DNA from 4 places in the Neobacillus sp. PS2-9 genome. Region 3 is predicted to be linked to each of the others. Evidence: riboswitches for the same ligand, from Rfam matches in the RefSeq annotation. Region 3 holds a riboswitch; each other region holds the start of a gene.

Region 1 (8,195 bases), 710 kb from region 3:
CGGAAGAATTGTTAGCAGCCATTAAAGATTTAAACGAAGACGACTCTGTACATGGGATTCTTTTGCAGCATCCTGTTCCATCGCACATCGATGAGCGCCTGGCTTTCGAGTCTATTGATATCCGAAAAGATGTAGATGGGGTGACAAGTGCAGGTTACGGGCAGACGGCATTAGGGTTTGGAATGTATCCATCCTGTACACCAGCAGCCATTATGGAAATCATCCATTATTACAAGATTCCTGTCGAAGGAAAACATGCGGTCGTTGTGGGAAGAAGCCCGATCTTAGGTAAGCCTGTTTCGGCGTTACTGCTTAATGAAAATGCGACGGTGACCACGTGCCATTCTAAAACAACCAACTTATCCAACCTGTTAAAACAAGCAGATATCGTTGTGGCAGCAGTAGGAAAGCCTAAATTTATTCAAGGTTCCTGGCTAAAAGAGGGGGCTGTTGTCCTCGACGCTGGATATAACAAAGGTAATATTGGAGATATCGATTATGAATCTTGCTTAGAGATGGCAAGTGCCATCACACCTGTCCCAGGTGGAGTAGGCCCTGTAACCATTTCCATGCTCTTGAAACATACGGTTGATTCGGCTGAGAAAAATAGATTGTAATAAAATGCTGTGTTAAAGAACGGTGTTGATTTTTACACCCTGTTGATTGGAGCGGAAGGCACGAAGACTCCTGTGGGAGTATGGTTCAGGGGAGACCCCGCAGGCGCCTTTCGCCGAGGAGGCTCGCCGAAACACCCACGGAAAGCGAAGTGCCTGGAGCGGAAATCAACAGGCCATTTTAACAGAACCCAATGAAAAAATAGGAAGCTAGTCTTTTTAAGATTAGCTTCCTATTTATTTACCTCTTAAAAAGTTTCCTTTGTTTCATGTAATCGATAGCCTTAGTTTTATTCTTTTGTTTAGAAACATATTCTGCTTCGTTTTTATCACTATAATAGTTATTAAATCTTTCTTCTGGAAGAGTACCTTCAGAAATTGCCTTTTTAACTTCACAGTCAATCTCGTTTATATGAGTACAGTCAGAAAATTTACAACTCCTGGATAACTCTATTATATCTTCATATCCATGATTTAAGTTTTTAACTACTTCTTTATTAAATTTCATTTTTCAACTCCCTCTTTTATCTTGTTGAACCAACCTACAACATTACTTCAATACTAAAGTACATTTCTCCTTCTTGAAGAAATGCACCCTTTTACTTTAATAAATGGAAAAATGACGTGTGGCAATTCACACGTCATTTTTAAAAGGGATTCTATAAGATTTGATTCAAAAACCGCTGTGTCCGCTCATGCTGAGGGTTCACGAAGATCTCATTTGGATGTCCTTCTTCTATTATATTGCCGTCCGCCAACATGATCACACGGTCAGCCACTTCTCTTGCAAAGCCCATTTCATGGGTCACGATCACCATCGTCATCCCTTCTCGGGCCAAATCCTTCATAACCTGAAGCACTTCCCCTACTAGCTCAGGATCCAATGCCGACGTTGGCTCATCAAACAGCATAACTTTCGGTTCCATCGCCAACGCTCTTGCAATCGCCACCCGCTGCTTTTGCCCACCAGACAGCTGCTCCGGATAGTAGTTTGCTTTATCAGCAAGGCCTACTTTTTTCAAAAGGTTCATCGCTTTTGTGCTTGCAGCTTCTTTCGTTTCTTTTCTAACAAAAATGGGGGCTTCGATAATATTTTCTAACACCGTTTTATGCGGGAAAAGATTGAAGTGCTGAAACACCATTCCTACCTTTTCTCTCACTTTATTCAAGTTCGTTTTGGTGAGATCAATTTTCTCAGAATCAATCGTAACCTCTCCCTGCTCTGCCACCTCTAAAAAGTTCAAACAGCGAAGCAACGTACTTTTACCAGAACCGCTGGCACCAATCAGGACGACGACTTCTTGTTCATGAATCTCCAAGTCAATATTCTTTAACACGTCAAGCTTACCAAAGGATTTTGATAGATTACGAACTTGAATCATGCGACACGTACCTCCTTCGGTTTACTCACATCGAGTTTCTTTTCAATCAGGTTAGCTACCCATGTGAAAATTAGAACGATAATTAAGTAATAGATTCCTACGACAAAATACGTTTCAAACGGCATATAGTTTTCCCCTTGTACACTAAGGGCCGTGTTGTAAAGGTCTGTTACCGCAATATAGGCAACTAGTGAAGAATCCTTTAAGCCAATAATAAACTGATTGGCAAGGGCCGGAATTGATCTTTTGAAAGCCTGTGGGAAAATAATTCTTCTCATCGCAAGTGAATAGTTCATTCCAAGCGACCTGGCCGCTTCCATCTGACCGCGGTCAATCGATTGAACCGCTCCTCTGAAAATTTCTGCGATATACGCGCCCGTGTGAACACCCAATGCCAATGCCCCTGCCGTGAAGCTATCCAAGTTCACGATGTTGGCAAGTCCATAATATAAGAACATGATTTGAACAATCAGCGGGGTTCCGCGAATAATCCCAATATAGATGTCAGCAATGCGATTTAATAGTTTACTAGTCGAGATCTTAAAGGCGGCAAAAATAATGCCGATCACCATCGCAAATAATAGAGAGATCGCTGTAATTGAGATCGTCATCCAAGAAGCTTTCAAAAAAGCAATTCCATGCTCACTAAAAATACTAATAATATTATCTAAAAAAACCACGAGGCTTACCTCCTTTTTTTGAAGGGGGACAGTCCCCCTTCGACACAATTTCTTACTTTTCCATTACGTTGGTGTTGAACCATTTCATACTGATTTTTTCGTACGTACCATCGTCAATCATTGATTGGATTGCTTCGTTAATTTTGTCAGCGAGTTCTTTGTTTCCTTCAGCAACCGCTACACTCACACGGTCTTCGTTCAACAATCCGCCGATTGCTTTAATTTTTAGACCTTTTTCATTTTTTGCACTTACCCCAACAATTTTGTCAGTGATAACAGCATCCAAACGACCAAGTGCCAAGTCTTGAAGAGCGTTGACGTCTGTTGGATAGCCTTTCACTTGGTCAGATAGATCTTCGGCCATGTCCTTCCATGTGCTCGCTTGAATAACTCCGATTGTCTTACCCTTTAGGTCTTCCTTTGACTGAATATCTGTGTTGCCTTCCGCTACAAAAATCTGTGCACCAGATAGATAGTATGGATTCGTGAAGTCAACCTGCTTATCACGCTCAGGTGTTGCCGTCATACTACCGATAATCGCATCGTATTTCTTTGCCTTTAACCCTTGAATAATCGTTTCCCATGGGTTTGTTACAGGATTGGCTTCGAGTCCAATTCTTTTCGCAATTTCTGTTCCGATTTCAACGTCAAATCCAGTTAATTTTCCGTCTTTCTTAAAGTTTAATGGCGGATATTGTCCAGTCATAGAGAACGTTAAGGCACCTTTTTTCACTAATTCATGCTTACCACTGCTTGCTTTCGCTGCCTTTTCCCCATCAGCCTTCTCCGTGCCGCAAGCAGATAGAAGTAACATCATCGCTGCAGCTAATAAAATTGCAATTTTTTTCATAAATATACCTCCCTAGTTAATAAAAAAACACCGTCACAATGGCATATGACGGTGTTCTACACACCCTCATCGATCAGCATTGGTGAAGATAGTTCTCCACAATTCCAAGGAACTGTGACAGTTCTGCCCCTATTCGAGTGCAGACCCAGCTTTCTGAAAAAAGTGATTTCAGAAGCTTCGGCGATTGATCCTTTTTCCTATTTTCATAGATTTCACTGAATCTCCCATAGGATACTGATATAAATCGCGACCTCTACCCCATCTAATGCTTAAAGATGAGGATTTTCATATTTAGTTTGACGAAACTTTTTTTAGTATATAAAAGTATTCTAACAAATGCAATAATATTTTTAATGGAATTTACATCCAAATGAAAACCCTTGACGGGTTTTCTTTCTTGAGATACATTTTTCTAAAATAGGAAATTTCCAAATTACTAGAAAAGAAGGTTAGGCATATGTTGCAATGTCGAGAAGATGTACTGGCATTCACGAAACAGCTCGTAAACATTGAAAGTGTTGTAAATACTTATGGCGAAAAAGCCATTGCCCAGGCTTTATATGCAATGATTTCCTCATGGCCCTATTTTTCAGAAAATCCAGGCCAGCTTGTTTTAGAACAGACCCACAATGACAATCAAGAGCGTTATAATGTGCTGGCGTTTGTCAAAGGAACAAAGGGTACGAGCAATCGAACCGTCATCCTAATGGGTCATACGGATACAGTCGGAATTGATGATTTTACTCACTTGAAAGACCAGGCCTGCTATCCCGAGGAGCTAATGGAATCCCTGAAAAAAGAGAATCTGCCCGCTTCTGCACAAAAACATTTACAGTCGGGAGATTGGATGTTTGGCCGTGGCGTCCTTGATATGAAAAGCGGAGTCGCTAGTCATCTCTATCTCTTAAAATATTACTCGGAACACCCAGAAGAATTAGACGGAAACCTGGTTCTTTTAGCAGAGTGTGACGAGGAAGACAGCTCACACGGTGTTCTTTCTGCCTTAAAAACTTTAAAACGCTGGAAACAGGAACATGGTTTTGCCTATTCCGCTGCCATTAATGCCGATTTCGTGGCGCCGCGCTATGAAGGCGATGACAATCGCTATATCTATAAAGGCACAGTAGGAAAATTGCTGCCATCCTTTTTCATTACAGGAGCAGAAACACATGTAGGCTCTGCCTTTGAAGGACTCGATCCGAACTTTATCGCAGCCGAGCTAACTCGACAAATCAATTACAATCCAGAGCTATGCAACGAAGCGTTTGGCGAGACGACCGTGCCGCCTGTTTCGTTAAAACAAACGGATTTGAAGCCGTCCTATACGGTTCAAACGGCTCTGTCTGCTTATGTTTACTACAATTTCTTTATTCACTCTTGGTCTCCAAAGGATGTCCTTGAAAAATTAAGAGAACAGGCAGATATCGCTTTTACCAATGCCCTGACTTCTTTTGAAGAAAGATATAAACAATACAGTACATTGAGTGGCGAACCCTATGTCCAGCACCCTTGGAAATCGAAAGTCATGACGTACGAGGAAATGGAGCAATTATTGGTGGCTGAGAATGGTGAAACATTCACCGCACATATGAATGAATTTAAGGAAAAGCTAGTCAATAATCCGGAATTAGATACGCGCATGTTTGCTGCGAGAGTGGTGGAGGAAGCGTGGAATTGGATGAAGGATAAGAGCCCGGCGATCATTCTATTTTACTCGTCCTTATATTCACCAAGAATTGAATTGACAGGAAAAACAGAGGATGAAATGAGCTTGATCCAGGCGTTGGATGAAGCGGTGGAAGAAATGCAGCCACACTATCCACATCCGATTGTGACGCGGAATTTCTTCCCGTATATCTCGGATATGAGCTTTGTCGCGCTGAGTGATGATGAATCAGGCATAAAGGCGGAAACCAACAACAACCCTGGCTGGGGCACGAAGCTCTTTGTTGACTACCAAGACATCCGCGACATCAATGTACCAGTCATCAACATCGGTCCATACGGCTTAGATGCACATAAAAAGCTGGAGCGGATGGAAATGACCTACTCACTCCAAGTCGTTCCAAACCTAACCAACCTTGTAATTCAGAAACTTTTAAACAAATAATCTCCAAAGCTTGTAGACCCTTCTACAAGCTTTTTTTATAAGAACCATGAAAAATAAAAGGAAATTGAGTGAAAAACAGGCATAAAAAGGGGGATGGTTGTGAAGAAAATTTTGATTTTTGCGGCCATTGTTTTGGCTGTTTTACTGGGTGGATTTTATGGAGCCTATAAATTGATCAACAGCGAGGCCGTGTCAGGAAACAAACTAGAGAAAGTAGAGACGGAAGCTGTGGATAGTTCTACTTCTCCTGAAGATGAGGAAAGCAAACAAACAGATAAAATTGGCGGTGTTCAGTACGATATCGGCATTGATAATACCAGCTCCGAATATAAGGTCATTGAAGTGATGCACAAAATGACGCATCAAAAAGTGAAGGCTAACGAAAAATGGGGAGCCATCCCTATGATGCAGGATACCATTAATCGCGTGTACGAGATTGTGAGCAACAGTGACTTCGACCGAAAAGACCAATTGCTGGCCATTCTTGAAAAATGGAAGGCGGGGAATTTTTCCGCAGTCGATGACGACCACAACTATTTCTGGCAATATCAAGGCGGTACCGTTGGGCAAGCCCACGGAATCTTAAGCAAAGCAGAAGAAGAAACCTTCATCTTGAATAATTTTGGTGATGACATCGCAAAAGAAGTAAGCTCCCAGCCGTAGCGGAGCTTACTTCTTTTTTGATCCTATAGTGAATTATGGTTTCGCATTGATCGTCCAGGCAAGCATAAACATGAGAAAGGTAAAAAGGAGAATAAATACGTTGATCCCCAATCCCCACCACGCATATAGCCTTGGTCGCCTTCTCGTAAATAGTCCGATTACACCAAGAATAATGCCAAACATTGGATTCTTTATTAAAAAAAAATCAGGAAAGGTTTCTGTTTTTAATAATAAGGCTGCATTAAGAATCGCAAGTGAAAATAGCCCCCATACGAACGAAAGAATGCCAGCCAGCCCAATCAATTTGCTGAGTGTGGACTTCTTCTTTATTTCCAGTTCCATAGCTTTACCTCCCCTACCTTTACAGCCCGTACCTCTTTCATCTGCTCTAATTTTCTAAGTTCAGACGTTGGTCCGGTCACAACAGCCCCATATACTTGAATACCATTTTTCTTTAGATAAGCCATTCGTTCCTTTAACTCAAGCGATTTGGCCCTAGCTACTTTTGTTGCCACTTCTTCATTTTTTGAAAGTTGTGTAAGAATATCCATGAACACTTCTTCATTTGTTTGTTCTCTGCCGTTGAAAGGCGACCAAATGGTTGAATCAATTTGAGCAGGATAGCCGATTGCAGTGATTGGTACGCCTTCTTTATCTACCTGTTTTGCTTCAAGCCCGGTATCCACAGCTAACCAGCGCACCTCTGTTTCCTTTGGCAAGATTTGCTTAATCTCATCAGGCTTATGCAATGTGGATAACGACACATACACTTCGGCAACCGTGCCATCTGGAAGCCCCTTTAATATACTCCATTCTCCCCCCGTATCAAACGGAATGTTAGCGTCTGGATGAAGCAATCTTTCTGTTTCAACACTTGGAATTTCAGGTAGCGGCCGTTCTAAAAGGGTCGTCTTTTTAGGAAAATTAGGTTGATCTAAAGTGAAGTAAATATCATAGTCTCCAGCTTTATAATCCTCTTTTCCTATCCGTTTATTCACATCAAACAGGAGATGCATGGAAAATAACCCAATGTCGTCCTCAATTTTTATTTTTTCCAGATTGATATTAGGCTCCGTTACGTAGATCGTATTTGAAGCAACCTCAATAAGCTTGTCAGCCCTTCCCCCGATTGCGTAATAAAAATAGGTGATGAGTGTCATAACTGGGATGATCAGTAACAGGACGGCAAGACTTATGAAAATATTCGTTAATCGTGCATGATTCTTCCCCACGTTAACAATGGTTCGTTGGGCTTCTTCAGTAAGAATATGACTCGTCTTATATTCCTGTTTCGTATTTTTAATGAAATTTTGATAGAGTTCATCATCGTTTGGATTTATCTTATCACTCATCTGTCCGTTCCCTTCCTTTCACTTTGTCTATCAACTTTTTTCTACCTCTAAATAAGTGGCTTTTTAACGTGTTTAACTTTAAATCAAGAATATCTGCAGCTTCCTGGTATGGAAGATCATGAAGATCACATAGGAGTATGGTGTGCTTTTCATTCTCTTGCAGGCTATTAATATCCCTTAACAATAGATTTAATGATTCCTTTTCTAGTATTTCCTTCTCTGGTGTGGCCTGATTAACATCAACTTGTTTAGCCATTTCATAATCTATAATGACCCGTTTATTCTTCCTCTGAAAATCAATAAATGCATGATAGGCCACCTTAAATAGCCAAGCTCTAATATTTCTAATTTCATAATCTTCTAGAGACACATAGGCTCTATAAAAAGCTTCTTGAACGAGGTCTTCTGCTACAAAGTGGTCTTTAGAAAGGGAATAGAGATATCGATACAAATCATTTAGATTCTCTTTAAATACATCTTCAAGCTGCACGAACCATCCCCCTTTCACCTAATCCACGTTTTAACTTACCAAAAAGTTGCATTT
Region 2 (8,195 bases), 840 kb from region 3:
GGGATTTGCAGATAATAGTTTACTAGCCATTATCCGTTTTGTTGGCGGTGCATCTCCTGCCATGGTGATCTCTTTATTAGTAGCTATTTACACAATGGGATTAGCGAGAAAGATACCGATTAAAAACGTAATGGATTCTTGTACAGAGGCGATTTCACACATTGGCATGATGCTCTTAATCATTGGGGGCGGCGGTGCTTTCAAACAAGTATTAATTAATGGTCATGTAGGTGACTATGTAGCTGAATTATTTAAAGGAACTAATATTTCACCGATTCTACTGGCTTGGATTATTGCAGCAATCTTACGTATTTCATTAGGTTCTGCTACAGTGGCAGCCTTAACCACAGCTGGGTTAGTTATTCCAATGCTTGGTCAAACCGATGTAAACCTAGCTTTAGTTGTTCTTGCAACTGGTGCTGGAAGCCTTATCGCTTCACACGTGAACGACGCTGGTTTCTGGATGTTTAAAGAGTATTTTGGTTTAAGTATGAAAGAAACATTTGCCACTTGGACATTACTTGAGACGATTATTTCGGTAGCTGGACTAGGATTTATTCTAATACTAAGCTTAATCGTATAACAATTTCGGGGACAGTCCCCCACCGCTTTAAAGTGGTGAGGGACTGTCCCCTCTTTATTTATTTTCCGTCTACTACTTCTTTCAAGATTTCATAAGATCGTTTTTGTTTTTCAGGATCATAGATATAGGATACAGCCATGATTTCATCTACTTCATAGTAATTTTGGAATGAAGTCAACTGATGATGGATGGTCTCTTTGCTTCCTAATAGTGTAACACTGGACATAGAGGTAGCCATTTCTTTTTCCATTGGATTCCAAATCTGATCCATATTATCCACTGGCGGTTGTAATGGATTCCTAGAACCACGAACTACATTTAGGAAGAATTGCTGCATGGTTGTAGACAACCATTCGGCTTCATCATCACTCTCTGCGGCAATAACATTTAAACAAACCATCATATATGGTTTATCCAAATACGCTGAAGGCTGGAAACGGCTGCGATATATTTTAATTGCTTCTTCCATGTATCTAGGTGCAAAGTGAGAAGCAAAAACATACGGAAGCCCTAAACTTGCTGCTAAATAAGCTGAATCTGTGGAAGAACCAAGAATATAGAGTGGAATATTTGTCCCCACACCAGGATTGGCTTTCACATAGCTTTGTTGATCCTCTGGACCAAAGAACGTTAGCAGTGCCTTAACATCATCTGGAAAGGTATAAACTGAGTCGTTTTTAGAGCGTCTTAATGCATTAGCCGTCATCATATCTGTACCAGGAGCACGCCCAAGCCCCAAATCCACTCGTCCTGGGTATATTGTCTCCATGGTGCCGAATTGTTCAGCAACCACTAAAGGTGCATGGTTAGGAAGCATAATCCCACCAGACCCCACACGTATGGTATTGGTATGTTCTAATGTATGCTTGATTAGAATAGATGTAGCTGAGCTAACAAGGGTGGGAGTATTATGATGTTCTGCAATCCAATAGCGTTTATACCCCATCTTCTCTACTGCTTGGGCAAGGTCCACCATTGAATTAATCGCTTCTTTCGATGTTTGACCCTCCCGAATCGGAGCTAAATTTAGAACAGAAACTGGTATTTGAATTGATGCCATATTAAATTTGTCCTTTCATTTTGAAAATATATTACTATACTATCAATTGGAGCACAGTAAACAAACTTAAATGCTTACTATCCATGAAAAAGAGGAGGTCATCCCCCCTCTTACATTTTTCCTTGAATTATTAAAAGTTACGTTACAAAATATTTTTTCTAAAGACTATTTACCTTTGTTGCTACTTTGCTGATGTATAGCTACATGTTTTGGCCGTTCGGGGTACGCGCCTTTACCATCATCAGGCCCAGTAAGGTCATTTCTTTGATCCAAGACTTTCCCCGTATACTCTATTGGATGTTTACCAGACATTTCTATCACCTCATATTATTTTCGTTTCTAGTCCTCTAACTCTTCTTTCCTTGAAACTTCATTTTCATTTCTGCTTCACTCATATTTGGATTTTTTCTTGGTGTACTTTTATTTAGTGCTTTTTTTAATTCGACAGTTGCATCATCGTTTGTATTATACTTTCCGTCCATGTGGCTCCCTCCTTTTTGATATTTATTATTAAACGGAATCAACATGTTCATTCCTTTATTAGAGGTTTTCTCTTTATTGACAACATAGAGAGAACATGATATATTTATCTCGAATTCTAGATATATTAATTAAAGGTAATTTATTCTTTCTAGGTATTTCCATCAATTCAGTAGTTATATCAATACAACTTGGCATAATATAGACATACCCAAAATGAAATAATTGGAGGGTTTAATTTGAACGGATTAAAAGGCATTCACCATGTAACAGCTATTACAAGTAGTGCAGAAAAGAATTATGACTTTTTCACCTATGTTTTAGGAATGCGCTTAGTAAAGAAAACAGTCAATCAAGATGATATTCAAACCTACCATTTATTTTTTGCTGATGATAAGGGCAGCCCAGGTACTGATATGACATTCTTTGATTTCCCAGGTATTCCAAAAGGAGTGCACGGGACGAATGAGATATCAAAAACCTCCTTCCGGGTACCTAATGATGCAGCGATAGAGTATTGGGCGGAACGATTTAATCGTTTAAATGTGAAGCACTCAGGAATAAAGGAGTTTTTTGGTAAGAAAACCTTATCCTTTGTAGATTTCGATGACCAACAATACCAATTAATTTCCGATGAAACAAATAAAGGAGTTGCCAGTGGCACTCCTTGGCAAAAGGGGCCAATCCCTTTAGAATACGCCATCACTGGATTGGGACCTATCTTTGTTCGTGTAGCCAATTTCGATTACTTTAAAGAAATGATGGAAAGAGTTCTTTTGTTTAAAGAAATTGCACAAGAGGAAGCTTTTCATTTATTTGAAGTAGGAGAAGGCGGTAACGGTGCCCAAGTAGTTGTGGAATACAATGCAGTACTGCCCCCATCCCAACAAGGCTTTGGTACTGTCCATCATGCAGCATTTCGTGTGGAGGATCGTACGGTTTTAGAAGAATGGATGACTCGGATTGAAGGCTTCGGTTTTGGTACCTCCGGTTTTGTCGACCGGTACTTTTTTGGGTCATTATATGTAAGAGTAGCACCTCAAATCTTATTTGAATTCGCTACAGATGGTCCTGGATTTATGGGAGATGAGCCATACGAAACCCTCGGAGAAAAACTATCTTTGCCCCCATTCTTAGAAACAAAACGTGGCCAAATTGAAAAAATGGTTCGTCCAATTGATACAGTTAGAAGCACAAAAGAATTAGTTAAAGAATATAATTAACACTCAATCACCAAAGGAAGCTTGAGATTCAAACCATCCTCAAGCTTCTTTTTTATATTCAAAGTCTCATCCTTTAATCATTGTTGAAAAAGAACAATTATTTGAATTAAATTCATTACTCTTAACAAATCCCATTTTTTCGTAAAGATGAATGGCCCTCTTATTAAAATTGGCCACAGTTAAGCGGATAGGAAAGTTCTTATATTTTTCTTCAATCAAGTTAAGGATAAATGTACAGTATTCATAGCCATCCCCTTTTCCTGTTTCTTCGGGATGCATTCCAAGTCCAAAATCAATAAAACCATCAACATATGCTCCAAACTGCTGGCCTGTCGGAACCTGGGCAGACTCTCCGACACAAAAAAAACCTATTAAATTTTTTTCAGCGTTAACTACAGCATAATAACTGCCATTCAATAGTTCTTGCAGGGTTTCATTAGTTAATTCATTATTATAAAAATTATATGGATGGTTATATTTCCAACCTAATACTTCTTTAGCATATTGTTTATTCATTTTGTGAGAAATTAGTTGCACTATCAAAACCACCTCTTTATTTTAATTCTTTTCACTATAATATTATATTTATAGATAAATATGGAATTATGACACTTCCCGCCTTGGCTTCTTTTCTTTTTTCTTCCAAATTCCTTGTATAATAATAGAAATTCTGTTATAGTAACAGTCAATTAAATATTTCTTACTTCAATACCATTTGAAGTGAGGATAGAGGCGCAAAAACCATGAGTACACAATTCGAGGAGAATGAGATCCAATGACCATTGTGAAAAGGGGAATTTGCCGAAGCGGAAAGAATCTCATAAATCTTGAAGCTGGTTCTGCTATTGAATAAATACAGAACTGTCATATAGGAAACTATATGGAGGGCTATCTCACGCATGGGAACAATTATTTAATCATGTTTCTAGTGCAGCAGCGAACCCTCGTTGCTGCTTTTTTGCGTTGACTATTAAGGTGCCTTCTCCGTTATAATTCTAAAAAACTATATAAAGGGTGAGAATGATGAATTTTGGCCAAGTTTTAACCGCGATGGTTACGCCGTTTGATCAGCATGGGGAAATTAATTATTTTGCAACAAAAGAACTTATTAACTATTTAATTGCGAATGGTTCTGATGGATTGGTAATTGCCGGAACTACAGGTGAATCTCCCACATTAACAACTGAAGAAAAAGTGGACCTATTTAAATTTGTAGTAGATGTGGTTGATAGCAGAGTTCCTGTCATAGCTGGAACAGGATCCAATAATACAAGAGCCTCTATTAACTTAACAAAGCAAGCTGAAGATGCTGGAGTAGACGGAATTATGCTGGTTGCTCCTTACTACAATAAACCATCTCAAGAAGGATTATATCAACACTTTAAAGCAATCGCCGAATCTACATCACTCCCAGTCATGCTATATAATATCCCAGGACGAAGTGTGATTAATATGACTGTCGAAACAATCGTCCGTTTATCCAAGATTACTAATATTGTTGCTGTCAAAGAAGCTAGTGGGAACCTTGATGCCATGTCCGACATTATTAGCCAAACTCCTAGTGACTTTACACTTTATAGTGGAGACGATGGATTGACTTTACCTGTTTTAGCGATTGGTGGAACAGGAGTGGTCTCTGTTGCATCCCATATCATTGGAAATGAAATGCAGACAATGATCAATAACTTTAAAAATGGCAATCTAAAGGAAGCCGCAGCAGCACATCGTAACCTCCTTCCAATTATAAAAGCATTGTTTGCTGCACCAAGTCCAACACCGGTAAAAGCAGCATTAAAAATGATTGGTGTTCCTGTGGGTGGTGTCCGTTTACCACTTGTCCCATTAACGGATGGAGAACAACAGACATTACAAAATAGCCTCCCAATCAATTTACTAAAGGTACACTGTTAGTAGAGAAGAAAAGTCAAAAAAAGTTAGAAAAACCTCTTCGATTGATTCTATTTCCCTTGAGAATTTGTTATAATTAAGTAGTTTTAACACTATTGAGGGGAAAAAGATTTCATGTCAGTTGAAGTAGGCAGCAAAGTCCAAGGAAAAGTAACAGGAATCACTAATTTTGGAGCATTCGTCGAATTACCTGGAGGTACAACAGGTCTAGTGCATATTAGCGAGGTTGCAGAAAGCTATGTAAAAGATATTAATGACCATCTAAAAGTAGGCGACATGGTTGAAGTTAAAGTAATTAGTGAAAAGGATGGTAAAACTGCCCTATCCATTAAAAAAGCGATAGAAAAACCTGAAACATCATCTTATTCACAACGCCCTGCACGGCAGGGAAGATCTGATAACCGTTCTAAAGACTTCCGTCCAAAAGGGAATTTTAAACCTAAAGAAACATTTGAAGATAAAGTGGCTAAGTTCTTGAAGTCTAGCGAGGAAAATTTATCTTCTCTTAAGCGCAACACAGAAACAAAACGCGGTGGTCGAGGCGGAAGACGCGGATAACATCTACGTTTAAAGAATTGTTCATATAGAAAAAGAGGTTGATCCTAAAGGGGCAACCTCTTCTTTGCATATTCCCTACGATAAAACTGATTTAACACTATTTTTAAATTGAACCTCTTCAATTGCCGGGTCAACGGTAACCTGATTACCTACTACCATTATATACTCCTCAGGTATTTTTGAGCCAATAATTACCCCTTTCTTAATCAAAGATTGACTTCCTACTACAGAATTCTCCAACCAAACATTTTCTTCAACTACGGTATGAGGTAAGATTACCGAGTTTTTTATATGTGCCCCCTTTCCAATTTTCACACCATTAAATATAACTGCCCTTTCAACTGAACCACTTATTTCGCAGCCATCACTTATTAAACTATGGTGTACTTTGGCATTCCCGTCTATAAATGAAGGTGGCTCATTATTTTCAACACTATAAATTTTCCATTCTGGAGTTTGTTGGAAAATATTTGTTTCTATATTTAAAAGATCCAAATTTGCCTCCCAAAAGCTTCTAATCGTTCCCACATCTCTCCAGTACCCTTGAAATAAGAAGGATGACAAATGAAATCCCTCGTCCAGCATGGAGGGAATAATATCCTTTCCAAAATCTCTGTGTGTAAATTCCTTTTGTTCTTCCTTAATCAAAGTGTCTTTTAGAATAGGCCAATTAAAAATGTATATTCCCATCGATATTAAATTGGTAGTGGGCTTTTGCGGTTTTTCATTAAATGCTAGAATTTTATTTGACCGCTTATCAATTTCTAGTACACCGAATTGGTGTGCACTTTCCCATGGAACTTCTATCACTGCAATGGTACAATCAGCATTTGTTTCAATGTGATGCTGCAGCATCTCTCTATAATCCATCTTATAAACTTGGTCAGCTGACAGAATGAGAATATAGTCAGGATTGTGTTGCTCGATGAATTGAAAGTTTTGATATACTGCATGTGCCGTACCCTCATACCACTCCACACCTGAACCGTCCCGTTGATATGGTGGAAGGATTATTAATCCACCATATCTGTCTGCAAGCTTCCATTGATTACATTGACCAATATGCGAATGTAATACCAGGGGCTTATATTGAGTTAAAATCCCTACAGTTTCTATCCCTGAGTTTTTGCAATTACTTAAGGCAAAGTCAATGATACGATATTTACCACCAAACGGCACAGCTGGCTTTACGATCGTTTTTGTAAGTAGATTAAGTCTTGTCCCCCTACCTCCCGCTAACAGCATGGCTATCCAATTTGGTTTATTCATTGTTCTCCTCCTTCCATTGGTTTTGTATTTGTGTTTATACTCCTATTATCACCTGATTTTTCCATTTAAGCGGCTTACATGTTACATCTCTGTGAAAAGTACTTATTATTTTATCGACACCCTCTTAAAGAAATAGTACGCAATATGGCTGTTTTTGTCCGAATGTTGACGGAATTAAAAAAGGATCCTAGAGATAGGAACCTTTTTTAGGGTATTTTTATACAGTAGTTTTAAATTCGAATACTAAAATCTATCTAATACCCGTTTTCATTATAGATTGAACAATCTTTGGCTCTTGATATGGTACATCTTTTTTGCTATATGCATGCCAATAAGCCATTGCAATAAACACGGATCCTCCTACTGCATTACCTAAGAGAACCGGAACAAAATTGTTAATATACTGCGTCCAAGAAAAATGACCTGCAAAAATCGCAGCAGGAATGACAAACATATTGGCTACTACGTGTTGAAACCCAATTGCCACAAAAGCCATCGTTGGAAACCAAATCCCAACTATTTTCCCTGTCATATCGTTGGCTCCATACGAAAGCCAGACCGCGGAAGCAACCAACCAGTTACAACCTATACCTGAAACAAAGGCTTGGAGAAATGATGCTTCAAGTTTATGCTCTGCAATACTAACCGTTTTTTCTAAAAATGGACCAGTTTCAGTTAGACCTACTAAATGACCAAAGAAATAGGCGACAAAAATAGCTCCTAGAAAGTTACTAATTGTCACAAGAAACCAATTTATAATGACCTTACTAGTAGAAACCTTTCTTGCCATCCTTGCAAGCGGCACAGCCATCATATTACCTGTTAATAACTCGCCTCCTGCAAGTAAAGTAAGAATTAATCCAATAGGAAATACAGATGCGCCAATCAAGCTGCTTAATCCTTCCAAATTGATTGATAAGCTTGCTGTCACACGTATGCAAAGTAAATATCCCAGCGCAATAAATGCACCTGCTTCAAAACCTAAAATTAACGTCTGCAATGGAGAGTTTTTAGTTTTCTTCGTACCATTCTCTATGGTTATTTCCATAATTTGATCTGGTTTACTATAGGCCATAAGGTGTTACTCCTTTTTTAATAAAATTCTTTTATTTGT
Region 3 (8,195 bases):
TCAAAGATTTCACGTGTCGCAATATCACGTGGAACAAGGTTTCCATAAGCCGGATATTTTTCTTCTAGGAAATACCAAGGTTTTCCGTCTTTGTACGTCCAAATACGACCACCTTCACCACGAGCGGACTCACTCATTAAACGAAGCTTATCATCACCAGGAATAGCAGTTGGATGAATTTGAATCATTTCTCCGTTTGCATAAGATGCACCCTGTTGATAAACAATAGAAGCAGCGGAGCCTGTATTTATTACAGAGTTTGTTGACTTACCGAAAATAATACCAGGTCCACCGGTTGCCATAATGACTGCATCCGCGGCAAATGATTTAATTTCCATTGTTTTTAAGTCCTGAGCAACAATCCCACGGCAAACGCCTTCATCGTCAACGACCGCACCAAGGAATTCCCAGCCTTCATATTTTGTAACTAATCCGTCCACTTCGTGGCGGCGAACTTGCTCATCTAATGCATATAACAATTGCTGACCAGTTGTCGCACCAGCAAAAGCTGTACGGTGATGTTGTGTTCCTCCAAAACGGCGGAAGTCTAAAAGACCCTCTGGTGTACGGTTAAACATAACACCCATCCGGTCAAATAAATTGATAATACCAGGTGCTGCATCACACATGGCTTTAACTGGCGGCTGATTCGCTAAAAAGTCTCCGCCATAAATCGTATCGTCAAAGTGAATCCACGGGGAATCCCCTTCACCTTTTGTGTTTACTGCTCCATTAATACCGCCTTGGGCACAAACAGAGTGAGAACGTTTAACCGGAACAAGAGAAAAAAGCTCTACCGGAGTTCCTGATTCTGCAGCCTTGATGGTAGCCATTAAGCCAGCTAAGCCGCCGCCGACTACGATCACTTTACCTTTACTCATTCGTGACTCACTCCCTTAATCCAAAAAATACTATATTTTCCGACCTTAAAATGATTATTGAACAAATGCGATAAGTGTTTGAATTCCAATAAAAGAAAGAACAATAAAAACACCAACGGTCACGTATGTAGAAATAACTTGTGAGCGAGGTGATACTGTGATCCCCCAACTAACAAAGAAGGACCAAAGTCCGTTTGCAAAGTGGAAAATAGCCGAAAGGATTCCCACTAAATAGAAAACAAACATAAATGGTGATGAAAGAATATTATGCATCATATCATAGGATACTTCCGCACCAAACGCCGCTGCTACACGTGTTTGCCAAACGTGCCACGTAATAAAGATGAGCGTGATTACGCCTGATACACGTTGAAGCATGAACATCCAGTTCCTAAAGAAACCAAATCTTTTTACATTACTTTTAGCGGTAAAAGCAATATAAAGTCCATAGATTGCATGAAAAAGCAATGGTAAATAAATAATTACAGTTTCTAAGACAATGCGGAATGGTAGACTTCCCATAAAGCCTGCAGCCTTGTTGAAAGACTCTGGACCTCCAGTGATAAAATGGTTGACTACAAGATGCTGTGTAAGAAACACTCCAATCGGAATGACCCCTAGCAGCGAATGTAATCTGCGATTAGCAAACTCTCGATTCCCCGCCATACATTTACCCCCCTTAATTTTTAAAAAATGATGTTAAGCTCTTTCTTCTATGTACCCCTTAAAGAAACTTAACCCAATACTACTGTGACAATAATGTGACATGTCCATTTTACTCCCATCGACATAGAGCGTCAAGAAAACGGATACACAAACTTTATCAAAAAATAAAATTTTTAAAATATATTGATATTATAATAGGATAGTACCTTTTCTAGAAAAAAAGCTGCTTCAGCCACCCACACAACCCATATTATTACATTTAATTACCAACATCTTACGGTTGGTATTTCCCCTTAAACGGATAAGATAATTATGATGATAAATAAGATAAGATATTCCAAAATAATATATCATTCACAAAAGGATTTATTCACATTTTCAGCAATTCAGTACTGAAAAATAAATCAAATTGTATATAATAGAATGATAGAAAGAGGGGAAGCTTGTGAAAGAAAGTACAGCCGTTAATCAACATTTTGATAATGAAGAGCCAGAACCAAGAACCATTTCAATGTTTGGGTATGAAATCATTAGGGAATACCTTTTGCCAGAAATCCTAGGCAAAGACACTCCTGAAATCTTATACTGGGCAGGAAAACGTCTTGCACGAAAGTTCCCATTACCTGACCACGAAACATTAGTTGAATTTTTTACTAATGCTTCTTGGGGACAGCTTGAAATAATAAAAGAGACGAAAAATGAAATCGAATTCGAACTAGTAAGCCCACTCATTGTTTCTCGTGTAAAATCAAAAGCAGAACACTTCTTCCAACTCGAAGCCGGCTTCCTTGCCCAACAAATTGAACTACAAAAAGAAGTGATTGCAGAAGCGTTTGAACACCCTGTAAAAAAAGCAAACAAAGTCCAATTTACTGTTAAATGGGATCGGAAAGATCTAATTTAATATCGGAAAGAGGCTGACTCACATTCCAACGAGTCAGCCTCTTCTTTGTTAATTTCCAAGCTCAAATGCACGGTGGAGGAGTTCAACTGCTTTTAACATATTCTTCTCTTCTAACACAGCAGACACTTTAATTTCAGAGGTGCTGACCATTTTGATTTGGATGCCATTTGAAGCAAGAACTTCAAACATTTTCGCAGCCACACCCGGATTAGAAATCATGCCTGAACCCACAATAGAAACCTTTGCCAGTTTATTCTCTGCATCAAGTTGTTCATAGCCAAGTACAGCTTTATTGTCTTCTAATACCTTTAATGTCTCTAACAAATCATCGGTATGTATGGAGAAAGATAAATTAGCCGTTCCTCCTTCTGTTGTGCTTTGAATAATAATATCAACGTTAATGTGATTTTGAGCAAGAGTAGTAAAAATCGTTGATAGGCTGGTTAAGGAATTGGTTAACCCCAAAACGGTAACCTTTGTAATATCATCTTCAAACGCGACACCACGTACAACTAAATTTTGTTCCATTGTTGCTTCCCCCTCAATGACTGTTCCTTCGATTTTCTCCATGCTTGAACGGACTTCAAGTCTTACTTGATAATTTTTAGCAAATTCTACCGCTCTTGGATGCAGTACACCTGCACCGAGATTGGCAAGCTCCAGCATTTCGTCATAGGAAACGGATAATAACTTACGGGCCTCTTTCACATATCTTGGATCTGTTGTAAATACACCTGTTACATCCGTGTAAATATCACATTTATCTGCTTTTAACGCCGCTGCTAATGCAACCGCTGTCGTATCAGAACCCCCTCGACCAAGAGTGGTGATTTCCCCATCTTCAGTTATTCCTTGGAATCCTGCTACAATAACAACCTTGCCTTCTGTAAGTTGGTTTTTAATGGATTCTGTCTTGATCGTTGAAATTCGTGCGTTTCCATGGACAGGTTCTGTTACAATTCCCGCTTGCCAGCCTGTATAGGAAACCGCTGGTAGACCTTGTTGATTTAAAGCCATAGATAATAAGGCAATGGTTACCTGCTCGCCTGTCGAAAGGAGCATATCCATTTCCCGTTTATTAGGTTGATTGGAAATTTCCTTCGCTAGACCAACAAGCTTGTCCGTGGATTTTCCCATAGCAGAAACAACGACAACAACGTTATTGCCTCTCTCTGTTTCATCTTTTACACAGGCTGCTACATTTAAAATTCTTTCTACACTGCCAACGGAGGTTCCCCCGAATTTTTGTACAACTAAGCCCATCATTTCCCCTTCTTTCAGTTATGCTCTACCTATTTTGCTACAAAACATAAATAAAAAAGCAATGAGAGGCATCTCATTGCTTTTTGAACACGAAAAATAAATTCCTGTACAAATAACGTAAGATAGCTCTCCAAGACCTGCGTCTTGACAATCCGGCATTTATTCAATACAGGACCAGCAAAGAAAGAAATGAGACTTTCTTTACTTCGGCGAACATCCCCTTTCATGATTCTTCCTTGAAGCTCATCCTTCTCAGAATCATTACTCTTGAAGCTCGCACCTCTACCTTCACTTTAGTACTATAAAGTGATAGTAATTTAAATTTTCACTAATTATAGCATGGTCAATTTATTCTGACAATAACTATTCTTGAAGTTTTTTCATTAACTCTTCTGCCACATTTGATGGAATACCCATGTCGGTAAATTCCTCCAGACTGGCTTCCTTCATTTTTTTTACAGAACCAAACTGTTTAAGCAATAGTTTTTTGCGTTTCTCCCCAATCCCCGGGATATCATCCAACAATGATTGAAAGGCGCTCTTTCCACGTATTTGGCGGTGAAAGGTAATGGCAAAGCGGTGAACCTCATCTTGAATACGTTGCAGTAAATAAAACTCCTGGCTGTTCCGTTCAAGTGGAACAATTTCTAACGGATTGCCGTATAACAATTGCGATGTACGGTGTTTTTCATCCTTTACAAGACCCGATAGTGGGATATCTAATCCTAATTCATTTTCTAAAACATCCCTTACCGTTTCTACATGTCCTTTTCCACCATCAATAATAATAAGGTCCGGTAGAGGAAGATTTTCTTTTAAGGCTCTCGAGTATCTTCTTCTAGTTACTTCCCTCATCGATTCATAATCATCCGGTCCCTTTACAGACTTGATTTTATACTTGCGATATTCTCTCTTATTCGCTTTCCCATCCGTAAACACAACCATCGCTGAAACAGGATCTGTCCCTTGTATATTAGAGTTATCGAAAGACTCAATCCGATGGGGTGTATAAATTCCAAGAAGCTTTCCGAGGTTTTCTACTGCCTTAATAGTTCGTTCTTCATCCTTCTCAATTAATGAAAACTTTTCATTTAGGGCAATTTTTGCATTTTTGATTGCAAGGTTAACAAGCTCCTTCTTTTGTCCCTTTTTCGGTTGAAGAACCTTCACTTCTAAGAGCTGTGCAGTCATATTCAAATCAATTTCATCTTGGATCAGGATTTCCTTTGGCTTAAAGTGATTGGCTTTTTGATAAAATTGTCCTAAAAACGTAAGGATTTCTTCCTCTGGCTCATTGTAGATGGGAAACATGGAAACATCCCGCTCAATCAGCTTTCCTTGACGGACAAAAAAGACCTGTACACACATCCAGCCTTTGTCAACAGCATAACCAAACACATCCCGGTCCGTGAAATCCGTCATGGTAATTTTTTGCTTTTCCATGATGGTTTCAATGTGGACGATTTTATCACGGAACTCTTTTGCTCTTTCAAAATCCAATTCTTCTGCTGCTGCCGTCATTTTTTCGGTTAGTTCTTTTTTTATTTCCTTATATCCGCCATTTAAAAATCGAGTAATTTCATCCGTCATTTGCTTATACTGTTCCTCAGGAACTTCGTTTACACATGGGGCGAGACACTGGCCTAAATGGTAATATAAACATACTCGGTCAGGGAGAGTCGCACATTTTCGCAACGGATAAATACGGTCTAGTAGTTTCTTTGTTTCATTTGCTGCTCCAACGTTAGGGTAAGGACCAAAGTATTTGCCTTTATCTTTTTTTACTTTTCTTGTGATAATCAGCTTGGGATGTCTCTCTGCTGTCAGCTTAATAAACGGATAGCTTTTGTCATCCTTCAGCATGATATTGTATTTTGGATCATATTTTTTGATGAGATTTAGTTCAAGTATCAAAGCTTCTATATTGGATGAGGTCACAATGTACTCAAAGTCTTCTATTTCATTAACAAGTCTTAACGTCTTTCCGTCGTGTGAGCCGGTAAAATAAGAACGAACGCGGTTCTTTAATATTTTTGCCTTCCCTACATAAATAATTGTCCCCTGACGGTCTTTCATTAAGTAGCAGCCAGGCTGGTCAGGCAGCAGGGTTAATTTTTGTTTAATATTTTCATTCACTCCGGCCACTCCTCTTTCTTTTATGCTATCCATAAAATTTTAACACATCTGTTGATAAAGGAAAGTGGGAGGTTTTGTAATCAACAAAAAAACCTTAGCCAGAACGTGTCCAGCTAAGGTTTTAATTTCTATAGGTTTATACGTGCTTTTGTAACACACTTGCTAAAGCATCTTTAGGTTGGAAGCCGACTACTTTATCTACAACTTCACCATTTTTTAAAACTAATAAGGTTGGGATGCTCATAACGCCAAAATTAGCTGCTGTTTGTGGGTTATCATCTACATCTAATTTAGTGATTTTTACTTTGTCTCCCATTTCTGCATCAAGTTCTTCAAGAACTGGAGCGATCATTTTACAAGGTCCACACCAAGGTGCCCAGAAATCAACAAGTACAGTACCTGAACCTGTTTCTGATGAGAAATTTTGATCTGTTAAATGTGAAATAGCCATTATATATTGACCTCCTATTGAATACTGAATTACTACCGAAAGTATACCATCGTTTGGAATATCAAGCTAATAATATGTTTCGCAACTAATATACCCCATAAAGCATTAAGTATTCTCTCTTTGTACCAAGTCAGTTGATTTCCGCTCCAGGAGCTTCGCTTTCCGTGGGTGTTTCGGCGAGCCTCCTCGGCGCTAGCGCCTGCGGGGTCTCCCCTGAACCATACTCCCACAGGAGTCTTCGCTCCTTCCGCTCCAATCAACAGAGTGTAAAAATCAACAATGTTCTTTAACACAGCATAATGATAAAAGCGAGCGGATTTTGACCGCTCGCTCTCCACTTTATTATTATGAGTGAACTTTAAGTTTTTTAAACTCTTCTGTTAGTAAAGGTACAACCTCGAAAAGGTCACCAACGATTCCGTAATCTGCCACTTTGAAAATGTTGGCTTCTGGATCCTTGTTAATGGCAACAATCACTTTCGAGTTAGACATACCGGCTAAATGCTGGATTGCACCTGAAATACCGCAGGCAATGTATAGATCGGGAGTTACAACCTTTCCTGTTTGCCCAATTTGTAAGGAATAATCACAATAGTCGGCATCACATGCACCTCGAGAAGCACCAACTGCTCCTCCTAGTACGTCAGCAAGTTCTTTTAGCGGTTTGAATCCTTCTGCACTTTTCACACCACGGCCGCCAGAAATAACTACTTTAGCCTCACTTAGATCCACACCTTCACTTGCTTTTCTTACTACTTCTTTAATAATTGCACGAAGGTCTTTAATTTCCACAGATAGTGAGGAAACCTCACCGCTTCTGCTTTCATCTTTTGCTAATGGGGCAATATTGTTCGGACGTACGGTAGCAAAAATTACGCCGTCTGTTACAATTTTCTTTTCAAATGCTTTACCAGAATAAATTGGTCTAGTAAATACAATGTTTCCACCCGCTGTCTCTACTGCTGTTGCATCGGAGATTAGACCCGATGAGAGCTTACCAGCAATCCTTGGTGAAAGGTCTTTTCCTAATGCAGTATGACCAAACACTAATCCTTCAGGCTTCTCTTGATCAATGACAGCTAATAAGGCTTGAGCATAACCATCAGAAGAATATTGTTTTAAATTCTCATGCTCAACTACCACTACACGGTCAGCCCCGTATTGAACTAACTCCGCACCTAAAGCGCTTACAGATTCGCCCACTAATACACCAACAACTTCTCCGCCCTCTGCAACTGTTTTTGCTGCTGCAACAGCTTCGAAAGATACATTACGTAATGATCCGTCACGAACTTCTCCTAATACCAATACTTTTCTAGTCATTTCATTTACCTCCTGAAAACAATTTTTATGAAGTTACGATTAGATTACTTTTGCTTCAGTATGAAGAAGTTGAACAAGTTCTTTAACCTGATCATTTAAATCGCCAGCTAAGACCTTTCCAGCCTCTTTTTTAGGCGGCAAATAAATTTCAATTGTTTTAGTTTTTGCTTCTACATCCTCTTCTTCAAGATCAAGATCATCTAATTCTAATTCCTCAAGCGGCTTTTTCTTCGCTTTCATAATTCCAGGTAAAGATGGATAGCGCGGCTCATTAAGCCCTTGTTGTGCTGTAACTAAAAGTGGAAGGCTTGTTTCAATGACTTCTGAATCACCTTCAACGTCACGAGTAACAGTCACATTTGTTCCATCAATTTCGAGTTTCGTAATGGTAGTTACATACGGAATATTGAGGAGTTCGGCTACTCTTGGTCCTACTTGTCCTGTTCCACCGTCAATAGCCACATTTCCACCAATAATTAAATCAACTTCTTTATCCTTTAGATATTCGGCAAGGATTTTAGCAGTTGTAAATTGGTCACCGTTTTCCACATCATCTTCAGTATTAATTAGA
Region 4 (8,195 bases), 710 kb from region 3:
CAAAATAAAATTTACTCTTATTTTACCTCAAAATTCTTACTATTTGTAACCTTTTATTTACATTTTTAGAAAAAACTAAAAAACCAACCTTAAGATTGGTTTTTTAAAATTATTTTGATCCTGGTGCAGGCTGGTCAACTCCTTTTACATGATGGCTATGTCCGTTATCTTCTGATGTATAAAAATCATAGTAATGGACATGCATACCATTTCCTACTGGAATGGCTGGACCTGAGTAAGCACGATAGTGATGTGTGTGACCATTTTCAAATAATACATACCCCTCAGTATAATGCACATGTCCCCCATCCTGGGTCATAATAGGTGGTGATGTGACATCTAAACATTGATGTACATGACCAGAGCTTAAACCAGTATAATCTACAGAACCGTGATTATGATTAGCCACAAATCCTTGGACAAAATCATCTTTGCTATTTTGCCTCATGCAATTCACCCCTCACTTTTGAAATTATTAATGTTACAACTATATGCAGGAGTAATAAGTACTTTTCATTAATTGGAAAATTTTTAAGTCTCATGATACTAAGTTAAAGTACATAAGCAATTAAAAAATTCACATACTATTTCTGTAACTCAATTACTACCACGAAAGAAGGATTAAACATGACAGTAGGAACACAAGTAAAACAAGCTTTGGCAGGGTTAAAAAGTGCTCAGGCAAGCTTTGAAACCTTTGCTTTAGCTACAGACAACCAAAATGCAAAGCAGCTATATCAACAAGCAGCTCAACAAACACAATCAGTCCTTGACAGTCTAGAACCACGCCTTCAAGAGATTGTTACTGAAGAGCCGCAATACAATCAATAAGGTAGAAAAGGTTGGCATATCTGCCAACCCCTTTTTCATTTTTTTATTTTTGAAAGGAAGTTGTTCATGTGACCATTGCTTCAAACGTTAAACAATGTCTTTCAACCATGAAAGGAATTGAGGCACAATTATCTTCCATGGCGTTAAATTCACTTGATACAGAAGCACAAGTTATTTTTCATGAAGCTACGATAACTATTGAAGAAATAAGGAAGGATCTTCAGTATCGAGTTTTGGAGCTTGAACGAAATGAGCCTCAGTACAGCGGATCCTAAAATGAGGTGATAAATTATGCCAGATGGGCTTTTTATTATAGGGCGTTCATTATTCTTCTTGCTGCTTTTATTTATCACTACAAAAGTACTTGGAAAGAAGCAAATATCTGAGCTTTCTTTCTTTGAGTATGTTGCTGGTATTACAATAGGAAGTATTGCGGGTGAAGTAGTTACTGGACTTGAAAGTAACATGTTTCATGGTGTATTGGCACTCATTGTTTTTGGATTTGTTACCTTTTTAGTGAATTATTTGGCAATAAAAAGTAAAAAATTCAGTGATTTTGCAGAAGGTAAAGGCACTGTCGTAATTAAAGATGGAAAGATCTTAGAGGAAAATCTAAAAAAAGAGAAATACACTATTGATGAATTATCTGCTCTACTTCGACAAAAGGATATTTTTAAAATTGCTGATGTTGAATTTGCCGTTCTAGAACCACGAGGAAATTTAAGCACCTTATTAAAACGAGAAAACCGACCTTTGACACCTAAAGATTTACAAATGAAAATGCCAAATGAAAAAGAACCACAAACAGTCATTATGGACGGGAATATTGTTGATGAACCTTTAAGATGTGCAGGGAAAGGCAGAGGCTGGTTATATACTGAGTTAGAAAAACTAGGTGTGACTCTTGATAATGTTTTTGTTGGTCAGGTGGATTCCTACGGTGAACTGACGGTTGATCTATATGATGATAAGATACAAGTGCCAGAACCTGCCCAGCGTCCTTTATTACTGGCAACCTTAAAAAAAGCACAGGCTGATTTAGAAATCTTTTCACTTGAAACTAATTGTACAAAATCAAAAGCGATGTACAAAAAAAATGCAGCTCTCTTACAAGCGACAATTGATAAACTCACCCCTTATCTTAACGGTTAATAGCAGGAAGTATAAAAATCCTTATCAATTCAAATTGATAAGGATTTTTATGAGATACCTAACTTATGCGCTAACGGTTTGGTCTTTAGATAATTCTTTTCTTTGTGACACATAGCTGTGAAGTAACATTCCACCCATGACTAACAGAATGCCAATCCACGATAACTTAGTTGGAAGTTCTGAATTTAGTATGTACACCTCTCCAAGAAGTGCAAATAAAACCTCCATAGATTGTGTAGCCTCAACAGCGGCAAGCCTTTGCATATTCCCTCTCACCAGGTCTGTTGCTTGAAAGAATAGTATTGTTGCAATGACTCCAGAGGTAATAGCAACCAGCCCAGACTGAATGGTTTGCCCCATGCTTGGCAATCCACCATCTATGACTCCATAAATGGATAAGATAATCCATAAAGGTAGACTGGCTATTGTCATTCCTAACACGCGTTGAAAAACATCTAGACGACCACCACATACCTCCATCATTTTCCTATTTCCTAATGGGTAGGCAAACGATGCAATTAACACAGGAACAACACCTAAGCTTACTGTAAGAAATGATAAATGATTAGCTTGTTCAAGCTGTATGAGAATGATTCCAAGTAATATAATCATTGACATGAGTAAGCCTTTATAAGGAATTTTCCCTCTAATTTTTATAGGGCCCTTTTTAGTTAGGATTGTTTCATAAAAAAGCGGGGCAAGTAGTGAACCAGAAATGATGGTTACTTGCCAAGTAGCCGCGATTAACCAACCTGGTGCATAGGCAGCTGAAAAACAAATAGGTCCATAGAACAATCCGAACCCCACTGTACTCCAAATTATCCATGAAGTTGGACGACTTTTCATCTCTACAAGCAATGGTCTAAGGTTCTTCCTACTAAGAACAATCAAGAAAAGAAAGGGTACCATAAAAAAATACCTGAGTGATGCACTCCAAATCCAGCTTCCTCCAGCCAAGTCCATTGATCTGTTTAATATAAATGTAAATGCAAAAAAGAAAGCTGCAAAAACTCCTAAAATGATAGGCCTCACTTTTCTAATACCTCCTTTTCTGAAAATATAAAATAATCTATGTATTAAAAGAGTATATAGTGTATTCTCCAATAAAAAACGGAAACCATCAAGCGATTTCCGTTTTTTTACTGAAGTTAACCTCTATTCTTTTTTATTTCAACAAATAGGGCCGATTTATTAATAAATGCAACAATAAAAGAAGCTATAAAAAAAATAGTAGCCACCAAAAATGTTACTCTCACCCCGAATCTTTCAGTAATCCAGCCCATTACAAGGGATGAAAGTCCGAATGCTGCAAATATTAAAGTTCCTCGAGCTGAATAGACCTTTGCTAAAAGATGTTCCCGAGCGCTATTTTGGATAATGGTTGTTTCCGCAATATCACGTGCCATTTGTGGAAAACCGAATAAAAAAGAGACAAATAGAGCAAACCATGGGATAGAGGTAGTTCCGAATAAAAAGGTTATCACAATTAAAATGAAAGTTGAATAGAAAATGGTCTTTCCAAGATTCCTTTCAATCAGGGAAGAAAAACGATAAATGACTAGCCCCCCAAAGAGCATACCTCCAAAGAAAGAGCCATTAATAAATCCCCACCAGCTCTCCCCTTTATTTAATGCCTCCGATACATATACATACAAGATAGCAGCAATCCATACCCCGTTAGCAAATGTTTCGAGAATGTTCATCAAACTGATTATTCGAAGCAGTCTCGACCTCCAAATAATAGCCCAGCCTTCCTTTAACACATCCATATGCGCTTCGTTTCCTTGGGGTGATTCTTTCCAGCCACCTTTAATCTGCCACATAAAAACAGTTGAAAGAAGAAACAGTATGAAAGCTAACCAAAGTATATTTATCGAACCAGATAAAACCAACAAAATACTCCCAATCGGCCAGGCAATAAGCTGAACTAATTGATCAGATATAGAGAGTAAACTATTAGTTTTCAGCAGTTTACTCTCATCAACTAGACTAGGAATTAGTGCGTTCCGAGCTGGGGACGCCCACCCGTCTAAAAAAGATATAAGGCAAATCAGAAGATAAATCCAAAACAACCTTTCTTCTCCCATAGTGGCCCCAACAAAACATAACAAAAGCAAAAGCACCGTCTTACCGGTTTGAGAATATGACAAGATTGATGTGAGCTTAAATTTATTTATTATTAACGGGGCTAATAGCCCGCTAATTAAGGCAGAAATGGTATTAAAAAATGGGACAAGCGAGATATAGGTAACTGATCCAGTCGCGTCAAAAATTAACTTAATTAAACAAACTACATACAAAATATCCCCTAGGTTAGCAAATATTTGCCCACACCAAAGAAACCGAAAAGAAGTCTCTTTTCTAACAAAATTGGACATAAAAGCACCCTCACTTTTTATTAAATTATTTATAAAAAAGTATAGGTGCTTACATTGGCCTACCTCCATTCACATTAGGTTCATTTTTAAGTTTAACAAATTTCTTTATTATCCGTAATACTGTTAACTCATACACTGACCATTATGATCATAAAGTGTTTTGTAGTTCGAAATTTTAAAAAATAGTTGTGAAACTTTATGCCGCATCGTTCGTACATATGTATGTCAAGATTCTTAAAAAGTGAGGTTGAGAGAATGTTTGGAAAAGTAGCTGCTGATATTTTAGGATTAAGTGATGTTGGTTCTGTTATTAAACCAGAGAATTATGATAAGGTTGATGCTGATGATTATGTTATGCACGAAGATAATGAGAAGATTTATTTTCTAATTAAATCAAAATCGGATGAATATTGTTTTACAAATAACGCCCTAATTCACCTTGATGGTACAAGTGCTACAAGCAAGAAGCGTATGCTGCATCGATATAGCTTTGCAACCAATCGGATTTCTGATGTTAAACTTGAAACAGCTGGGACTGTAGACCTTGATGTTGAAATTAAGTTTAAAATTGGCTCACAGCCTTTCTCAATTGATATTCATAAAAAACATATTGAAGAAGTGAAAGATTTATATAAAGCTTTGATAAAAATTGCCGAAATATCTCATGAAAATGAAATTAGCCTTCAATTTGCCAAACAAAGCCTTGATGTTGCCTCTACTACTATAGGTCGAATAACAAGTCCAGATAGCAATTTAGTTGTACAATTTAAAATGCTAAACCAAGCAGCTTTTCAATGGTTAGAAGATAGTAAAAAACAGTATTGTGTGAAAGATTTTGGTTTTGTATTTGAAAAATACATTAATAATTGATAAAAAATGGGCCTCACTATTAGTATAGTGCAGGCCCATTTTTTTCTTATGAGGGACTAGGACGATGAAACAGTCCCATTACTTCTATCGTTTCAGTTATATTGACGAATGCTGAAGGATCTACTTCAACAATGAGATTTTTAATCTCATTCAGTTCATATCGTGATATCACTGTTATTAATACATTTCGTTTATTATTGGAGTAGCCGCCAACACCATCTATAATTGTCAACCCTCGATACAGATTGGTTAACAGATGTGACCTCATCTCTTCACCCTTTTCTGTAATGATCATTATCGTTAGCTTAGCATGGTCAGTATAGATGGCATCAACTACTTTACCTGTTACAAAAATAGATACTAAGGTATTCAAAGCAGCATCCCAATTAAACAGAAATCCACTTATCAAAATAACAACTGCGTTCATACCTGATAGAAGTGCACCTATTGGAAAGTCCTTTTTTCTCGAAACAATCATTCCAATAATATCAAAGCCACCTGTAGATCCAGAACTTCGGAAGACAATGCCTACCCCAAGACCTGTTAAAGCGCCGCCAAAAATGGAGGATAATATCTTATCATTTGCAATTTCGTAGACAGGTACCACATAGAGCCCAACTGATATGATGAGCACTGAAAAGATCGAGTTCATAATAAATTTTTTGCCTAACATTTTGTACCCAATAACCAGTAACGGAAAATTCAAAAGAAAATTTGCTAACCCAGTATTAAGTGGTGTAACCATACCTACTATCATGGAAATACCACTTAGTCCACTGCTTAACACTTCGTGAGGTATTAAAAAAAGGTTAAATGCTAGTACAACAATTAGTGATCCCGTAATAATCCCAAAAATCCGCATGGAAAATACCTCCGAATACCTGCCATCATTATACTTAAAAATAATACCGATTATCATTTTTAAAGTAAATTTAATAGTTTTTTTCCAAAAGATTTAATTATCTGTTAATTACTGTTAGGTTGAATGAGTAAAAAAGTTATTCAAGAAAAACATATTGACAAATGTACAATATTATTTATACTTTAGAAATATATTAATTTCATAAGCTAAATCCTCATCAAACCGATGAGGTAGAGGTCGCGGTTTTTATTAGTAAAGCGGATGAGATGCAGAGACATTTTTGACCCCGTTTGAAAGGAAAAACTGCCGAAGTGTGCTTTACTCTCTGACAAAGCATGCTGGGGCTGTCTCCAAATAGGAACAGAACTGTCACGAATTGGACCTACCAGCCATTCGTGTTGAGCTATCTTTCGAAAGGTATGATGCGGGGTATTGATAATGCCATCGATTCTACTTCGATGGCATTTTTTATTCCAAACTCCTTCTCGAAAAAAGAAAGAAAACAAAAAAGGAGTAAAGATAATGCAAACAGCAAAAGTATTAAAAGAAAATGAATATAATGGTGATTTATCACCTAAAAAAGAACCCTCAGAGTTAAGACGAAGCCTTAAATCTCGTCACCTTACCATGATTTCTCTTGGAGGAACAATTGGTACAGGTTTATTCCTTGCCAGTGGCGGGGCCATACATTCTGCAGGACCAGGCGGAGCTATTCTCTCCTATATTATTATTGGTCTAATGGTTTACTTTTTGATGCAGGGGTTAGCAGAGATGGGAGCCTATATGCCCGTTGCTGGAAGCTTTAGTACGTATGCAACTAAATTCGTCGATCCTTCCTTAGGTTTTGCACTAGGTTGGAATTACTGGTATAACTGGGCAATTACCATTGCAGCCGAGTTAGCAGCTGTTACGATGATCATGAAATTTTGGTTCCCACAAACACCATCCTTCATTTGGAGTGGAATCTTTTTAGTCATTATGTTCCTATTAAATTATCTTTCTGTTAAAGGATTTGGTGAAGCAGAATACTGGTTTTCCTTAATAAAGGTAGTAACGGTTATTGTCTTTATCATAATTGGTACACTAATGATTTTCGGTATCATGGGAGATGAGGCAATCGGCTTCAAAAATTTCACAGTTGGTGATGCTCCTTTCCATGGCGGTTTTATGGCAATGCTAGGAATTTTTATGGCAGCTGGATTTTCCTTCCAAGGAACAGAGCTTTTAGGTGTTGCTGCTGGTGAGACGGAAGATCCAAGGAAAGCTATTCCACGAGCAGTGAAACAAGTATTTTGGCGAATTCTTTTATTTTATGTACTAGCTATTTTAGTAATCGGACTTCTAATTCCTTTTACAAATGAAAATTTAGCAAATGGTGATGTTACGGTTAGTCCCTTTACGCTTGTCTTTCAAAAGGCTGGAATTGCTTTTGCTGCTTCAGTAATGAACGCGGTTATCTTAACAGCAGTTTTATCTGCTGGTAATTCTGGTATGTACGCTTCTACCCGAATGCTCTGGGACTTAGCACGTGAAGGAAAAGCTCCCAAGTTTCTAGGGAAACTAAATAAAAATGGTGTACCTGTCAATGCTCTATTTGCAACAACTTTAGTAGGTACTTTGGCCTTTCTTGCCTCTTTCTTCGGAGATGGCACGGTTTATGTCTGGTTATTAAATGCTTCAGGTATGTCCGGCTTTATTGCTTGGCTGGGAATTGCAATCTGTCACTATCGATTCAGAAAAGCCTTTATAGCGCAAGGAAAGGATTTAAGTTTATTACCATATAAATCAAAATTCTTCCCTTTCGGTCCTATTTTCGCTTTTGCTGTCTGCGGATTCGTTGTTTTAGGACAAAACTATTCAGCCTTTATTGGAAGCACTATCGATTGGAATGGTGTGTTGGTTTCTTATATTGGTTTACCGCTTTTCCTTATCTTATGGTTGGGATACAAATTAACAAAGAAAACTAAAGTAATTCCTTTGGATAAATGTGATTTATCTAACTAAAATTGTTGAAAAAGCTAAAAAAAAAAACAGACTCACATGAGTCTGTTTTTTTCTTTAAGATTATGCTTCTTCAGCAGTCCATACATATAAATCTTCAA

The links. A riboswitch is a leader RNA that binds a small molecule or an ion and turns the genes downstream of it on or off. The one in region 3 is predicted to bind lysine.
Region 1: another riboswitch for lysine. It lies ahead of RCG25_RS03750 (ABC transporter substrate-binding protein); the one in region 3 lies ahead of RCG25_RS07110 (aspartate kinase).
Region 2: another riboswitch for lysine. It lies ahead of dapA (4-hydroxy-tetrahydrodipicolinate synthase); the one in region 3 lies ahead of RCG25_RS07110 (aspartate kinase).
Region 4: another riboswitch for lysine. It lies ahead of RCG25_RS10785 (amino acid permease); the one in region 3 lies ahead of RCG25_RS07110 (aspartate kinase).

What each region holds. Positions count from the first base shown of each region.
Region 1 covers NZ_CP133269.1:733,346-741,540, reverse strand. The annotation lists gene RCG25_RS03770 (bifunctional 5,10-methylenetetrahydrofolate dehydrogenase/5,10-methenyltetrahydrofolate cyclohydrolase) at 1-617, shown strand, start outside; gene RCG25_RS03765 (hypothetical protein) at 856-1,122, opposite strand; gene RCG25_RS03760 (amino acid ABC transporter ATP-binding protein) at 1,274-1,996, opposite strand; gene RCG25_RS03755 (amino acid ABC transporter permease) at 1,993-2,676, opposite strand; gene RCG25_RS03750 (ABC transporter substrate-binding protein) at 2,729-3,526, opposite strand; lysine riboswitch at 3,608-3,790, opposite strand; gene RCG25_RS03745 (M20/M25/M40 family metallo-hydrolase) at 3,984-5,636, shown strand; gene RCG25_RS03740 (DUF6241 domain-containing protein) at 5,736-6,299, shown strand; gene RCG25_RS03735 (hypothetical protein) at 6,333-6,641, opposite strand; gene RCG25_RS03730 (anti-sigma factor) at 6,626-7,651, opposite strand; gene RCG25_RS03725 (sigma-70 family RNA polymerase sigma factor) at 7,644-8,141, opposite strand.
Region 2 covers NZ_CP133269.1:2,284,724-2,292,918, reverse strand. The annotation lists gene RCG25_RS11540 (GntP family permease) at 1-583, shown strand, start outside; gene RCG25_RS11535 (LLM class flavin-dependent oxidoreductase) at 642-1,643, opposite strand; gene RCG25_RS11530 (hypothetical protein) at 1,809-1,955, opposite strand; gene RCG25_RS11525 (hypothetical protein) at 1,991-2,125, opposite strand; gene RCG25_RS11520 (ring-cleaving dioxygenase) at 2,363-3,346, shown strand; gene RCG25_RS11515 (GNAT family N-acetyltransferase) at 3,413-3,883, opposite strand; lysine riboswitch at 4,066-4,245, shown strand; gene dapA (4-hydroxy-tetrahydrodipicolinate synthase) at 4,367-5,257, shown strand; gene RCG25_RS11505 (S1 domain-containing RNA-binding protein) at 5,369-5,812, shown strand; gene RCG25_RS11500 (glucose-1-phosphate adenylyltransferase) at 5,888-7,081, opposite strand; gene RCG25_RS11495 (formate/nitrite transporter family protein) at 7,332-8,156, opposite strand.
Region 3 covers NZ_CP133269.1:1,443,547-1,451,741, reverse strand. The annotation lists gene sdhA (succinate dehydrogenase flavoprotein subunit) at 1-881, opposite strand, end outside; gene RCG25_RS07120 (succinate dehydrogenase cytochrome b558 subunit) at 936-1,547, opposite strand; gene RCG25_RS07115 (YslB family protein) at 1,993-2,451, shown strand; gene RCG25_RS07110 (aspartate kinase) at 2,500-3,714, opposite strand; lysine riboswitch at 3,830-4,007, opposite strand; gene uvrC (excinuclease ABC subunit UvrC) at 4,078-5,850, opposite strand; gene trxA (thioredoxin) at 5,987-6,301, opposite strand; gene RCG25_RS07095 (electron transfer flavoprotein subunit alpha/FixB family protein) at 6,647-7,624, opposite strand; gene RCG25_RS07090 (electron transfer flavoprotein subunit beta/FixA family protein) at 7,664-8,195, opposite strand, start outside.
Region 4 covers NZ_CP133269.1:2,149,897-2,158,091, reverse strand. The annotation lists gene RCG25_RS10825 (YmaF family protein) at 110-448, opposite strand; gene RCG25_RS10820 (DUF1657 domain-containing protein) at 628-831, shown strand; gene RCG25_RS10815 (DUF1657 domain-containing protein) at 900-1,106, shown strand; gene RCG25_RS10810 (DUF421 domain-containing protein) at 1,123-1,983, shown strand; gene RCG25_RS10805 (DMT family transporter) at 2,047-3,015, opposite strand; gene RCG25_RS10800 (MFS transporter) at 3,132-4,361, opposite strand; gene RCG25_RS10795 (PH domain-containing protein) at 4,617-5,231, shown strand; gene RCG25_RS10790 (YitT family protein) at 5,278-6,093, opposite strand; lysine riboswitch at 6,317-6,507, shown strand; gene RCG25_RS10785 (amino acid permease) at 6,616-8,097, shown strand; gene RCG25_RS10780 (helix-turn-helix domain-containing protein) at 8,158-8,195, opposite strand, start outside.